DNA from 2 places in the Phyllobacterium sp. genome. Region 1 is predicted to be linked to the other one. Evidence: riboswitches for the same ligand, from Rfam matches in the RefSeq annotation. Region 1 holds a riboswitch; the other holds the start of a gene.
The links. A riboswitch is a leader RNA that binds a small molecule or an ion and turns the genes downstream of it on or off. The one in region 1 is predicted to bind glycine.
Positions count from the first base shown of each region.

Region 1 (7,295 bases):
CTCGATGCGGACAGACTTGGCGATGCCCCGCTTGTCGACCAGGCTCTGAACCGTGCGAACCGCTTCAGCGATGATACTAACAGCCAAACGACGGTTGAGATGAAGGATGAACTTGCGGCCATGCGCGCGGAACTCGACCACGTTTTGCAATCCGTTCAATTATTGTCGGAGGGTGCCACTCGGTTGGTGCGGGCGACCCCGGGTCTCCTCGAAGAGCAACTCGCATCTTTTATCCATCTCAAACCGCTTGCCGCGCTGACGGGGGCAGCAGCCTTGAGCTATGCCATCACGCGTCGTCTCTTGCGGTAAAACAACAATGATATGATATCGCCCCGTGGAAAGAGCGCCGTCCTTGACGCATGCCGGGTATCAACAAGCGAATTTGTCTTCTGTGCCAAGATTTTGCGGCACTCCATCCCTCAAGAGCGAAATTTCTTGCTCAGGAATGGCGAGGAGCGAAGGCCAAAGCGCAAGGGCTTATCCATCGCCCGGCTGATGCCGATACGGGGTCCGCTGCAGATGTCGAAAGCATTTAACGTTCGCTCCAGCGAAAATGGTCGCTCAAGAAGCGATGTCCCGTCATGGGCTTTTTCCACGCCAAGGGCTTGGGCAAGTCTTCCGGGACCCGAACACAACAAACGCAGGTCATTTTGGGATCGCCGCTCTTGCATGACCTCGATATTTCGGGTCGGTTCCAAGGCTCTTATCAGCACAGCCGATCCCGGCAGACAAACAACATTCAGGCACCAGTGAATCCCGTACGAACGATAGACATAGGCGTGACCAGGCGGACCAAACATTGTCTGGTTGGCGCTGCTCGGACCGCGGAAACTATGCGAGGCGGGATCATCTGGTCCATAGGCTTCCGTCTCAACGATCGGGCCCCCGACATCATCCAAAAACAGGTGCATCCCGATGAGGTCACGGGCAACCATATCAGCATTGCGCTCGAAAAACCCTTGGTCGGGCATCGCTTTTGTCATGGATATCGGTTCTTCTGGTTGAACTTTCTTGTGTAAGGGGATGTAAGAGAAGCGCATCATCCGTTGAAACGCCCGCCAGGTTGCAGCCTCCTATTTTGTCCCGAAGTTCTTCCTGTTTCGTTGAGGCGTTGCGGCGCTTTCGATCGAAGCGATTGCAGCTGGATGGATCGCGCGGGCAAGACCGATGACGAACGCGTCGATGCGACGTTCAATTTAGGCCGGGCATGCGCAGCCAGCGAAACCCCGAATTCTCAAGGACATCGAAACGGCGGCAAGCTGCAGTATAATGAACGCATCACTTTGCATCTTCGTGCCGTTTCAACTGCCCTTTCGATCATGTGAACAGGTCCTGACCCTAGCGATAAGCCTGCATCGGCGGACATGAGCACACGAGATTGCGGTCGCCTGCCACATTGTCGATGCGCGATACCGGCGGCCAATATTTCGGGTTCTCGTCGCTTGACCCCGCCGGCAGGCTGGCCTCGCTACGACTGTAGGGATGCGACCAGTCGTCGGAAAGAACATCATCAGCCGGATGTGGCGCGTTGACCAGCGGGTTGTCGTCCTTTGGCCACACGCCGCTCATGACCCTGGCCGCCTCGCCGGCGATCGCGACCATCGCATCGCAGAACCGGTCGATTTCTCGTTTGGATTCCGACTCGGTCGGCTCGATCATCAATGTCCCGGGTATTGGCCAGGACATGGTAGGTGCATGGAAACCGTAGTCGATGAGCCGCTTTGCGATATCTTCGACGCTGATTCCGGCGCTCTCCTTGAGTACCCTCGTGTCGATAATACATTCGTGCGCGACGCGGCCGTTGCGCCCCGTGAACAGTACCGGATAGTGGTCCTTCAGCCGGTCTGCGATATAGTTGGCATTTAGGATTGCCATCTCTGTCGCCTGCTTCAGACCGCTTGCGCCCATCATGCGGATGTACATCCAGGTGATAGGCAGGATTGATGCGCTGCCGAATGGCGCAGCCGAAACAGCATGTGCCGAATTGAGCTCGACGTGCCCGGGCAGGAAGGCGGCCAGATGCTTCTTGACGCCAATCGGGCCAACGCCAGGCCCCCCGCCCCCATGTGGAATGCAGAAGGTTTTATGCAAATTCATATGGCAAACGTCAGCGCCGATATCGCCGGGACGCGCCAGCCCGACAAGGGCATTGAGGTTCGCACCATCGAAATAGACCTGGCCGCCATGCGCATGAATCATGGCGCAGATGTCCTTGACCCCTTCCTCGAAGACGCCGTGCGTCGAGGGATAGGTGATCATCAGTGCAGCCAGATTGGCCCCATGCAATTCGGCCTTGGCCTTCAGGTCATCGAGATCGATGTCGCCCTCTTCCTCGCAAGCGACAACGACGACGCGCATTCCGGCCATATGGGCGCTGGCAGGATTGGTACCATGCGCCGATTCCGGAATGAGGCATATGTCGCGATGCGCCTCGCCGCGATCGAAATGATAGCGTCGGATGGCGAGGAGCCCTGCATATTCGCCCTGGCTCCCGGCATTCGGCTGCAGTGAAACTGCATCGAACCCGGTGATCTCGGCAAGCCAGGATTCAAGATCATCGGTAAGGGATTTATAGCCCAGCGCGTGATCGGGCGGGGCAAAGGGGTGAATGTTGGCAACACTCTGCCAGCTCACCGGAAGCATCTCCGCCGCCGCATTGAGCTTCATCGTGCACGAACCGAGCGGGATCATGGCGCGGTCAAGCGCAAGATCCTTGTCGGCAAGGCGACGAAGAAACCGCATCATTTCGGTTTCGGAACGCTGCTGATGGAACACGGCCTGGGTCATGAAACCGTCGGCCGGGCGTTCGCTCGGCAGGCGCGTTCCCGTGTCATCGGGCAGCATCGCGCCGAATAGGGCAGCAAGAGCATGTAGATCGGCTTCCGTCGTCGTTTCGTCAAACGTCAGTCCAAGCCGATCCTGATCGATAACCCGAACGAGGCGCCGATCGCGTTGGGCAACCGCGGCAATAGCATCGGCCTTGCCAGGCACATTGACGGTCAACGTGTCGAAGAAGCGTTTGCCGACAAGGCCGACGCCAGCGGCCTCAAGACCCGCCGCCATGCGCACCGCTTGGCCATGAACGCGCGCCGCGATTGCCCGAAGTCCCTGTGGCCCATGCCAGATGGCGAAGGATACGGCCATATTGGCCAGCAATGCTTGTGCCGTACAGATGTTCGAGGTCGCCTTGTCGCGGCGGATGTGCTGTTCGCGGGTCTGCAGGGCAAGGCGATAACCTGGTCGCCCTTTGCTGTCCATTGACTGACCAACCAGCCTGCCCGGAATAAGACGCGTCAGCGCATCCGTGACGGCAAGGTAGGCCGCATGCGGTCCCCCATACCCGATAGGCACGCCGAAGCGCTGCATCGAGCCCGCTGCAATATCGGCACCAAGTGAAGCCGGCGGCGCCGTTATTGTAAGCGACAGGGGATCAGCCACGGCAATCACCAGGGCGCCGGCAGCTTTTGCTTGCTCGATGGCGATAGAATGGTCGCCATAGACACCAAAGGTATCGGGCCAGGGAACGATAATCGCCGCAACTTGTGCATCAATCGTGCCGCCGTTGATGCTCATGCCAAGTGGTTCGGCACGGGTGCGAACAACATCGAGAATCTGGGGATGGACGTCTGCGGCAAACACGATGCGTGTGCGCTTCTCGCGGTGATGGCGGTAAGCACTGCCGACGGCTTCGGCAACCGCGGTCGCCTCGTCGAGCAGTGATGCCGACGCGACCGGCAGGCCGGTCAATTCCGCCACGAGGGTCTGAAAATGGAACAGAAGCTCCAATCGGCCCTGACTGATTTCGGACTGGTATGGGGTATAGGCCGTATACCAGGCTGGGTTCTCAAAAAGGTTGCGCTGGATGACGGCCGGCACGTGCGTGCCGTGGTAGCCTTGACCGATGAAGCTCTTGTGGGTCTTGTTCTGGCTCATCTTTGCCCAAAGCAGGGTGAGTGCTTCGGCCTCATTGACTGCTTCGGGGATGTCAAGTGGCCGCTCGAGCCGGATAGATTTCGGTACGGCCTGGGAAATGAGGGTTTCAAGTGAGGGAACGTTGAGTGCCGCCAACATGGAGCGGGAGCCCTGGAGGCTGGGGCCGATATGGCGGTCGGTGAATGGAAAGATGCCCTTGTTCTGCATGATTGATCAGCCGATGATTGCTTTGTAACCGGCTTCGTCGAGAAGGCCGGTTAACTGGTTGCTGTCAGATAGTTTCATCTTCCATAGCCAACCGTCAGCAGTGGCCGAGGAGTTGACGAGCGCCGGATCGCTCACCACGGCTTCGTTGACTTCCGTGACCTCGCCGTCCACCGGCGCATAGACATCGGAGGCGGCCTTTACCGACTCGACAACGACCACGGCATCGCCCTTGGCAAGCGATTGGCCGACTTGCGGCAACTGCACGAAAACGAGATCACCCAACTGGTCCTGGGCATGGTCGGTAATGCCGACCGTCGCAATGCCGTCCTCAACGCGGAGCCATTCATGATCTTCAGTAAAATAGGTGACAGCCATCTCATTATCCTTTGTGGTAGCGATGTGGGATGAAGGGAAGCGCGTGAACGTGGAGAGCAATGCGGTTGCCGCGGATGTCGGCGAAAAGCTGTGAGCCGATGGGCGCAAACGCCTTGCCGACATATCCCATGGCGACCGGGAAGCCGACCGATGGGCCAAATCCGCCGGACGTCACCACGCCGACGCTATTGCCATTAATATCGACGAGCACTGCACCGGGGCGCACGGGCTGGCGCCCGTCCGGTTTCAGCCCGACGCGCTTTTGGCGTGGGCCTGCAGCAATCTTCGCGAGCAAGGCTTTGGCCCCGATGAACCCCCCCTGCTCGCGCACCGGCTTGGTTATGGCCCAGGTCAGGCCGGCATCGACGGGATCGATCTCCGGCGTGATATCCTGGCCATGCAAGCAAAGACCGGCTTCAAGGCGCAGACTGTCACGGGCGGCGAGCCCGACAAAGGTTACGCGGTCATCTGCAAGCAGGCTGGCGACAAGTTCTCGCGCGTCGGCTTCCGGAAGGCCGATTTCAAATCCGTCTTCGCCCGTATAGCCCGAGCGGCTCATGAACCAGCCAGGCTTTGGTTCAAAGCCATGCATAAAGGAAAGATCAGTCCCGGGTGCGCCAGTCTTGCGCAGCACATCCGCCGCCTGCTGGCCCTGGATCGCCAGAAACACGCGGTCAAGGGCATCGATGCTGACATCAAAGTCCTTGGCGACATTGCGCAAATGGGCCTCGTCGATCGCTGCATTGCCGGCATTGGCCACAATCATGAATCGGTCTTTACCAAGACGCGTGACGATCAGGTCGTCAATGATCCCGGCCTGTTCGTTGAGGAAGAACGTATATTTCGATTGCCCGATGTGCATCAAATCTGCATTGAGCGGGCAAGTTCGCAACAACAACGCCGCAGCGCCCGCGCCGGCCACATCGAACAGTTGCATATGCGAAATATCGAACAGTCCAGCCTTTTCGCGCGCATGCAGATGTTCCTTCATGACGCCGAGGGGATAGGTGATCGGCATGGACCAGCCGGCAAATCCGCCAAAGCGTGCATTCGCCGCTTCGTGCAGATCCGCAAGCGGCAGCGATTTCAGTTCTTCTGATCCGGGATTTGTTAGGTCGCCCATATTCACTCCAGAGACGTGCAAAGACCTCCGTCACCGCGACGGAATGATGCTTTACCCCTCTGTCGGAAGCCTGAGAGACTCGCTCGCCTCGCGCCCGTTGGCACCGGCTGAACTTACACCTTCGGCGCGGGGTTTCCCCCGACTTTCCAGAGTTGCCTTATCGGTTTGCGGTTCCTGGTACCTGAGAGATTTCGGGCGATTTCCCCTTCGGTGGACCGGTACATCGGATGACCGGCCACTCTCCCGCAAACTGACAGAGCCTCGCATTTTCGCAAATCACAAGGCCCTCGACGCGCTGACCATAGCGCAGGCAACAGCAGCTGTCATCGGGCCAAAGACGAATTCTGCCGCATTATGGACAGAAATTGTCTGAACGAGAACATTTGAAACCTGACCTTGACCCGCCAAGACGCAGCCACATCTTCGTTCGGGCAATATTCAAAGGAGGCGAGGATAGACCACCACAAGGAAAATCGTGGGAGAAGCAACGACCCGTCTTTTGGCGCTTCTGGGCGCGAAGAGGTTGTGATTTCGCGCGCCGATCATCCTGTTGCGCGCCTTATACGCATTGATGAGCGTTCAGAGGTTGTGGTCCTTTGCCTCATCACCCGCAAATGAGAGATGATTGAGCCAACGTGGCCTTGCTCTCGAGCGCTGCCTTACGGGGCCGTGTTGAAAATTATCCTGACCTAGTCGCGGCAGATCAGGCGATGTCGCTTGCCACCAACGACAAGGGGTGGTTCTAGCTGCCCGTGCAGAGACATGAAATATTCTAGGCCGGCTGGGCAATTAGCTCTGAGTGCTGCCGGCGCTGTCTTGCCAGCGCCATAACCCCGAGGCTTTGCCCCTTGCCCCTCACCGCATGTGTGCCAAGGTAACTCGTACGAATATCCTCGGGAAAAGTGAGGCGCTTGGCAAGCTCGCTCGATATCAGCACGGGCGCCTTGAGATTGCGACAAAGCTGTTCGAGCCGCGCCGTCGTATTCACCGTATCGCCGAAATAGGTGATCTTGTGATGGTCGACGCCGATCTCCGCGGTGACGATCGATCCGCCGTGTAGCGCAGCACGCAGGCGCGGCACGCGGCCAAACTCACTGAGCCACCTTTCCGAATTCGCCTCGATTGCATCGATGATATCGAAGATACACAAGACGCAATTCGCGTTGCGAATGCCGCGCTGCATTGGCCAAGTGATGATCGCCGCATCGCCGACATAATCGTCGATCGTACCGTGGCGACGCCGCACCGGTGCAGCAAATTCTGCAAAGAGCGCACCGAGGAACTGCTGGGCGCGCAGATCCCCGAATTCTTCGGCAAAGGATGTGGACCCCACGAGATCGACGAAGAGGAAAATGCGCTCCTCCTCGATGGGTTTTCGGTAGCGACCCATCAACAGGCTGGCAAAAACATCGCGCCCGAGGAGCTCGCGCACCCGCGAAACGAAACTCATCAGCGCCGAAACGACAAGCGTATAAAGCCATATTCGCGTCGGTAAAACGGCCTCCTGCCACCATTCAGCGGGAAGATAGCCGAAGAACCAAAGCAGGGTGCCACAAATGAAATAGCCGATCCCGATGAGGAGGTAATTGGCGATCAGCGAGCAAACAATATAGCTGGGCGTTGGCAGCGCATTGATCCAATCGAAAAGACGCGGAAA
Region 1 is NZ_JBBNAM010000071.1:1,702-8,996, forward strand. Features, by position in the region: gene AAAB35_RS04880 (hypothetical protein) at 1-309, shown strand, start outside; gene AAAB35_RS04885 (DNA-3-methyladenine glycosylase) at 420-971, opposite strand; gene gcvP (aminomethyl-transferring glycine dehydrogenase) at 1,339-4,140, opposite strand; gene gcvH (glycine cleavage system protein GcvH) at 4,147-4,515, opposite strand; gene gcvT (glycine cleavage system aminomethyltransferase GcvT) at 4,520-5,638, opposite strand; glycine riboswitch at 5,797-5,894, opposite strand; gene AAAB35_RS04905 (adenylate/guanylate cyclase domain-containing protein) at 6,411-7,295, opposite strand, start outside.

Region 2 (7,295 bases), on a different contig from region 1:
GCGCGCTGCCCTTCACTTTCAGGGCGCCTTTCGCCTTGTCTGAAAGCAGCGCAAGATCGCTTAGATCAAGGCCGAAATCGAAATTCGCAGCGCCCGTTGCGAAGGTTCCGTTGGCGGTAACAACCGTCTGCGGGTTCTCGATGCGAAAATTCCTCGCGCTGAACCCAGCTTCGCCCCGGGCAAAACCACCTGTCAGGCGAGTCTCGCCAGCAAGCACCTTGTCGGCAGCATCGATGCCGAGCTGCATGCCGGTGGCACGGCCATCGAGCATCAAATCGAAGCTACCCTTCAACATTTCGACCAGCCCATTGGCCTTGAGATCGAGCGACCCCGCAAGATCGCGTCCCGCGAGGGACGAGAAGGGAGCAAGGCTCGACGCCTTGACGAGTATGTCGCCGCGATAGGCGAAATCCTGGATCGTGCCTTCGAGGCCGGCGCTGAACCCGTTTGCGGCAATGAGGGCCTGCTTGAGGTTGACGGGCGTTCCTGCCTTCCAGTCGCCATTGATCTTGAGCTGGATCTTGTCGCCGAGCGCTTCCGCCACATCGGCACGCGTCGCGGTAAGGCCGGAAATGTCCCCGGTCACGTCATAAGTGAGGGAGCGCGCAGGGGGGTTGTCGAGATTCTCGGCAATCCCCTTGCCAATGAGATTGACCGAACGTGCCGCGAAGCTCTCCGTCGTAAGGTTGGTGATCTCGACGCTGCTGGTCCAATCGTTGGTGGCGCTTGCACCGAACGACACGGCAAGCACGGCCTTGTCCACGGTGGTCTGCCCGCCCTTGACCGGCAGGATAACCTTCTTGCCAGTGGGATCGGCAATCGTTCCATCGATTTTGAGACGCCGAGGGAAGAGATCGTCGGTCGTATCACCGGTTGCGTTGAGCGTGAGGGAGTTGCTCCTGATGCTCAGTTGATCGAGCGCCACGCCGCCGCCGTCGCGGGCGAGTCCGTTGACGACAAGCGCGGTTTCGTTGCCGAAAAAGTCGCGGAATATGGGTGGTACCAATGTGGCGATTTCACCATTCATCGTCGCCTTGAAGGCCAGCCCTTGCGGTTGACGGTCGAACTTGGTCTCCCCGGTCAGAACGCGCTTGCCTGCGGCGTCGAGTGTAAGCTGCAGCGCAAGGTCGCTCACCGGCCCCGAGCCCTTTAGCGCCAGTGCGACCGGAGGCCGTCCCTCGATGTTGAGAAGATTGGCGACGATGCCATTCTCGGGTTCATTCAAGGTCAGGTCGAGATCGAGTTGCTGGCTTTGATTGGCATAGGCGGCCTTGATGTTGAACTCGCCGCCGGGTCCATCCAGGCGCTTGATTGCCAGCGTCGAATCGAGCGACCCGCCTTCGAGCCTCAGATTGCCAGCGAGGGATATTTCCGATCGTAGGCCGAATACCCCGTCACCAAAGGCGATCCGCGCGACCTGCAAATCCTGAAGGATGACCGCAAGAGGCAGTTCCGGCAGACTGAATCCCTTGGCCTCCGGGGAAGGCAGGCTTTCGTCGGGAAGCGGCTTTCGCAGAATGTCGATGCGTTCGGCGGCAAGCGTATTGATGTCGAGCCGGCCCCTGAGCAGCGCCAGTCGGCTCCAGACGATGCGCGCATTCGTGACCTTGAGCCAGACCCCTTCTCGGTCGGCGACCGTTATGCTGCCGATACTGGCCTCCGAAGACAGCACGCCCTGAATGTCGGAGATTACGATCTGGCGGTTGGGCGTGGAAAGCTGGTTCTCGACGAAACTCAGGAAGTAAGATTTCTCCGCGTCGGCGCTGTCCTGCGCCAGGGCTGGCGCTGCAAAAAGCAGCAGGAAGAGACTTACGAGGAGCCGGGTCAAAACGCTTGTCCTATGCCAACATAGAGAGCAAAATCTGGATCGTCATGGGTAGGGTCGAGCGGCACGGCGAAGTCGAGCCGGATCGGACCAAGGCCGGTATTATAGCGCAAACCGGCGCCGACCCCGACGCGAAGGTCCTCGGAGAAGTCCGGATAGGAATGTTCGCCGACATAACCTGCATCGACAAACCCGACCACACCGATCGTATCCGTCATGCGAACCCGCGCTTCCACCGAGCTTTCAACCAGCGACCGTCCGCCGATGACAAAGTCCTCGCCATCGCGCGTAACGTTCACGCCGACATTGCGATAGGCATAGCCGCGAATGGAGCCACCGCCGCCCGCAAAAAACAGCTGGTCCGGTGGCAATTCGGCGATGTCGGCCCCGACGATGCTGCCGAGCTTCAGACGGCCGGCCAGGACGAAGCGTTTGTCGGCGTCGAAACTATAGTAGGTCCGCCCCTCGGCCGTGAACTTGCTGGCGAAGTTGCCATATTCGAACTCGTAGAAGGGGGTAATGAGGCCTTCCAGATAATGACCCTTCGATGCATCCACCTTGCTGTCGCGGCTGTCATAGGTCAGGCCGCCGATAAAGCCGGCCGTCAAGAAATCGCGCTTGCCAAAGAAGTCGTCGTCGAAGCGGGACTTGGAGACGTTCGCCATGATCTTGCCGGTGAGTTCGTCCGAGAAAATATGTGTGAAGCCACCCTGCGCTGTGATCGACGTCTGCGTATAGGCATCGAGAACCTGGCGCTCACCGATGAGCGACGTGATGAAATCCGTATCGGGCGTGAAGACCCCAGGTTTCGTGAATGTCACGCCAAGCAGGTAATTGTAGTCCTGCGGATCGAAGGACTGGGCGCCGATACCACCGATCTTGGCGTCAAAGCGCAGCCGTTCCGCATGACCGAAGAGACTGCGGTGCAACCAGTAGAAATCGAAACCAGCGCCGTCGAGGGTCGAATAGCTGCCGCCAAGGCCGAACCGCCGCAACTTCTGTTCCTGAACCGCAACGGTAATCGGCAACAGGCCGTTATTGGTGATCGCGTCGGCCTCCTCAATGCGGGCCGAACGGAATACCTCAAGACGTGACAACCGCTTCTTGGCACGCTCGATTTCGTCCGGATCGTACTCGACCCCGGGCTGCAATCCGGTGATGAAGGCGACGAACTCCGGATCCATCCGTTCGGTGCCTCTTACCGTCACGGGGCCAAAGGCGGCACGGCGATCAGGATTGACATCGATCGTCGCGTCAATCCTCTTGTTGTCATGATTGGCGACCACCTCGCGCGAAATGATCCGGGCCTTGGGGCGGCCCTGCTCCCGCCAGGCGTCGATGGCGAGGCGTTCCGCTCTCAAAATCGCCGTAGAGGTCGCAACGTCTCCCGGTGCGAACCCCTGATCCTCCGGCCGATCGACCACATCCTTCGGATCGATAGGCGGCGGCGCCATGTTTTTTACGCGCGCGGACGCAAACAGGAACTGCGGCCCCGGATCGACGGAAATTACAACCGTCGACGGATTGGGCAGATCGGCATCAGGTGGAATGTCCGCGGCCTCGCGGCCATCAATCTTGATACTGATCGTGCCGCCATAGCGGCCATCGGCATAGAGAGCACCGAGAATACGGCGGTAATCGCCCCGCGCCTTGGCGATCAGGCCCGCCGCGCCGGATGCGGGCTTGTCCTCATCCTCGACCAGGCTCGAGGCGCCCTCGACGAGCTTCGTTGTCGCCTTGTCTTCGCCCTGAGCATTCTGGACGGTATAGCGATGCGGGTCGGCAATGACGGCATCGGCATCATCGGTCTTCCGCTCCCCCCAAAGATGGATGCCAAAGAGATCGAATGCCTGTGCCGGCGAGACAAGCGCAGTGAAGGCCAGCAAAGCGGCGCCAAAAAGCTTGGCCTGTGGGCGCCTCAAGTCCATCAACCACCAAAATCCCTACTCAAAAAAGTCACACATTACGCCGCAGGAATGGAGACACATCCCCACAGATCGATGAAAATCCGCTCCCGAGCTTAAGAAATTGATAACATGCTGCTTAGGGTGGGCCAACCCGCAATGGCCCACCGACGGTCGGCTATGACTTTTCTTGTGGCCATATCGCCACAGAACCCGCGTTGATGCGGATCACTTTTTGTTAGAACGGTGCAACATGCGGGCGCGAAAACAGAGAAGCGCCTGGCAGGCAGCCGGTTCTTGTACCGTTATTCTGCGGCCGCCAGCCACTCCGACTGCTCGGGCTTTTCGGCCGGTATCGCCGCGCTGATGTGGCCAGCAATAATCTCCGCCGTTGCGGCAGACAGCGTCCAGCCAAGGTGGCCGTGTCCCGTATTGTAGAAGACGCCCGAACGCTTGCCGCTGCCAACGCGGGGGAGCATGTCCGGCATCATCGGACGCAGGCCGGCCCATGGCACGACATTTGACGTGTCCATGCCCGGGAAGAGGTCGCGGCTCCAGTCGACCAGCGGCTTGACGCGATCATGACGGATGTCCCGGTTTTCGCCATTATACTCGGCGGTACCGGCGACGCGCAGACGGCCTTCGCCAAGTCGGCTGGTTACGATCTTCGCGTCGTCGTCAAGCAAGCTCACCCACGGCGCCGATGCGCGGCTCGCCGCGTCGCCAAGATTAATAGTGATGGAATAACCCTTGACCGGATAGATGTTCACCCGATCGCCCAGGTGGGCGGCAAACTTGCGGCTCGCGATGCCGGCACAGATGACGATTGCATCGAAGCGGTCGGTCTCGACCTGCGAAAGCGTCTCCGAGGCCGTGTTCCATGAGACAACAACGCCATCGTTTCCATGCTTCAGGGTCTGCACATTGGCATCGCCGACAAAACGAACGCCGCGTCGGACGGAAGCATCGGCAAGACCGCGGGTGAACTTGTGGATATCACCGGTCGAATCGGACGGCGTGAAGAACCCGCCATGGAACGTGCCGTCTAGCGCCGGTTCTATATTGTGAATTTCCTCATTGGTTACAGAGCGGCGATCGAGACCACCGGCTTCGAGGAGCCGATTGACCTTGACGGCATGGTCGTAGCCCTGCTTCGAACGGTAAATATGCAGGATGCCACGCTTCTCGAGGTCGAAATCGATCTTCTCCTCAGCGGCAATTTCGAACATGCGCTTGCGCGCTTCGATGGCGAGCCTCGTCGTCGCAATCGTGTTCTTCTCATAATGTGGAATGTTCATGACAAACTCCGCCATCCACGAATATTTGTGCCAGGACGGCTTCGGGTTCATGAGCAGCGGCGCGTCCTTGCGCAGCATCCACTTCATGCCCTTGAGAATTGTGCCCCAGCTGTTCCAGACTTCGGCATTTGATGCGGAAAGCTGGCCGCCATTGGCAAAGGAGGTCTCCATCGCGGCGTAGCGGTTACGATCGAAAACGGTGACGGCATAACCCTGGCGGGCAAGCGCATAGGCGGTGGTAACGCCGGTAATACCGGCGCCAATAACGGCGATAGAGGTCATGACCAGACAGTCCTTCAGCAACACATGGTTCAGTTTCGCCGCAAGCGGCACGAAACCCCATCTGTCACGGGACCTGAGAGCTTGGCCCCCACGCGCCTGTCGGATGTTTCCCATCCGTGTCTCGGCAGCGCTACCGGTGCAGACCGGTCAGGGCTTTCTCCTTCGGTGGGTGAGGCCTTCGAACGGCATCACCACTCTCCAGATGTCCGACGCTAGTCTGGTCCTTTTGCCTGAGAGTTTCCGGGGCGGTTGCTCCATCGGCGCCGGTCTTACCGGTCTCTCCCAGATAGCCTGTGCGAACGGGCTGCTTATATCGCAGTTGCGAGAAGAGAACAACTGGCTAAGCAAGCGCGGACCCATTATGTTGATCTCACCATTTCAGACCACCGGAGCAGATAAATGAAACCCGTCTTCCTGCAGCTGCAGTGCTTTCCCGGCAAGACCTACGAGGTCGCGGCTGCCCTATACGAACGCGAGATTGTGTCGGAGCTATACTCGACAAGCGGCGATTATGACTTGCTGGCCAAGATCTACATCGCCGAGGACAAGGATGTCGGCAAATTCATCAACGACAACGTACTGGACATCCCGGGAATCGCTCGTTCCCTGACGACGATGACCTTCACAGCGTTTTGATCGGGATGCCCGAGACATCACGTCCCGTTTCGGGCAGAGATGAACTTCACTATGAAATAAATGCAACAATTTGCACTCTTCCAGGAAACAAATGCCATTTTGCCATTGGCGCTGTTTCTCTATAGAAATGCTTTCCTCGTCTATCACCATCAGGATTATCGCAAATGCCTCCCTATCGTTCACGTACAACCACACATGGCCGCAACATGGCTGGTGCCCGCGGGCTCTGGCGCGCGACCGGAATGAAGGATGAGGATTTCGGCAAGCCGATTATTGCAGTGGTCAACTCCTTTACGCAGTTCGTGCCCGGCCACGTGCATCTGAAGGATCTCGGCCAGCTTGTTGCGTGTGAAATCGAAAGCGCGGGCGGCGTCGCCAAGGAATTCAACACGATCGCCGTAGACGACGGCATCGCCATGGGCCATGACGGCATGCTCTATTCGCTGCCTTCACGCGAGATCATTGCCGACAGCGTCGAATACATGGTCAATGCGCACTGCGCCGATGCGATGGTGTGCATCTCCAATTGCGACAAGATCACGCCAGGCATGTTGATGGCGGCGTTGCGCCTGAATATCCCGGTGGTTTTCGTCTCCGGCGGCCCGATGGAAGCAGGTAAGGTCGTCTGGGAAGACAAGGAAAAGAAACTCGATCTCGTCGATGCGATGGTCGCGGCGGCCGATGACCGCATTTCTGACGAGGAAGTGCAGGTTATCGAACGCTCGGCCTGCCCGACCTGTGGCTCTTGCTCCGGCATGTTCACCGCCAATTCGATGAACTGCCTGACTGAAGCACTTGGACTGTCGCTTCCCGGTAACGGTTCGACATTGGCGACCCACGCGGACCGCCGCCGCCTCTTCGTCGAGGCGGGGCACCTCGTCGTCGATCTCGCGCGCCGCTACTACGAGCAGGACGACGAGACCGCGCTGCCGCGCGCGATTGCCTCGTTCGCCGCCTTCGAAAATGCAATGACTCTCGACATCGCCATGGGCGGTTCGACCAACACGGTCCTGCACCTGCTTGCCGCCGCGCATGAAGCCGAAGTGGATTTCACCATGAGTGACATCGACCGGCTCTCCCGCCGTGTGCCAGTGCTGTGCAAGGTCGCCCCCGCCGTTGCCAACGTTCACATGGAAGACGTGCACCATGCCGGTGGCATCATGGGCATTCTAGGCGAACTAGATCGAGCGGGCCTCATCGATACGTCCGTCTATTCAGTTCATTCGGCGAATCTCGGCGCGGCGCTCGACCGTTGGGATATATCACGCACCTCGAACAAGTCGGTGCATGACTTCTTCAGAGCAGCCCCTGGCGGTGTTCCGACGCAGGTCGCATTCAGCCAAGAACGCC
Region 2 is NZ_JBBNAM010000361.1:15,519-22,813, reverse strand. Features, by position in the region: gene AAAB35_RS23950 (translocation/assembly module TamB domain-containing protein) at 1-1,828, opposite strand, end outside; gene AAAB35_RS23945 (autotransporter assembly complex family protein) at 1,825-3,753, opposite strand; gene AAAB35_RS23940 (D-amino acid dehydrogenase) at 4,035-5,309, opposite strand; glycine riboswitch at 5,518-5,604, opposite strand; gene AAAB35_RS23935 (Lrp/AsnC ligand binding domain-containing protein) at 5,709-5,945, shown strand; gene ilvD (dihydroxy-acid dehydratase) at 6,110-7,295, shown strand, end outside.
Region 2: another riboswitch for glycine. It lies ahead of AAAB35_RS23940 (D-amino acid dehydrogenase); the one in region 1 lies ahead of gcvT (glycine cleavage system aminomethyltransferase GcvT).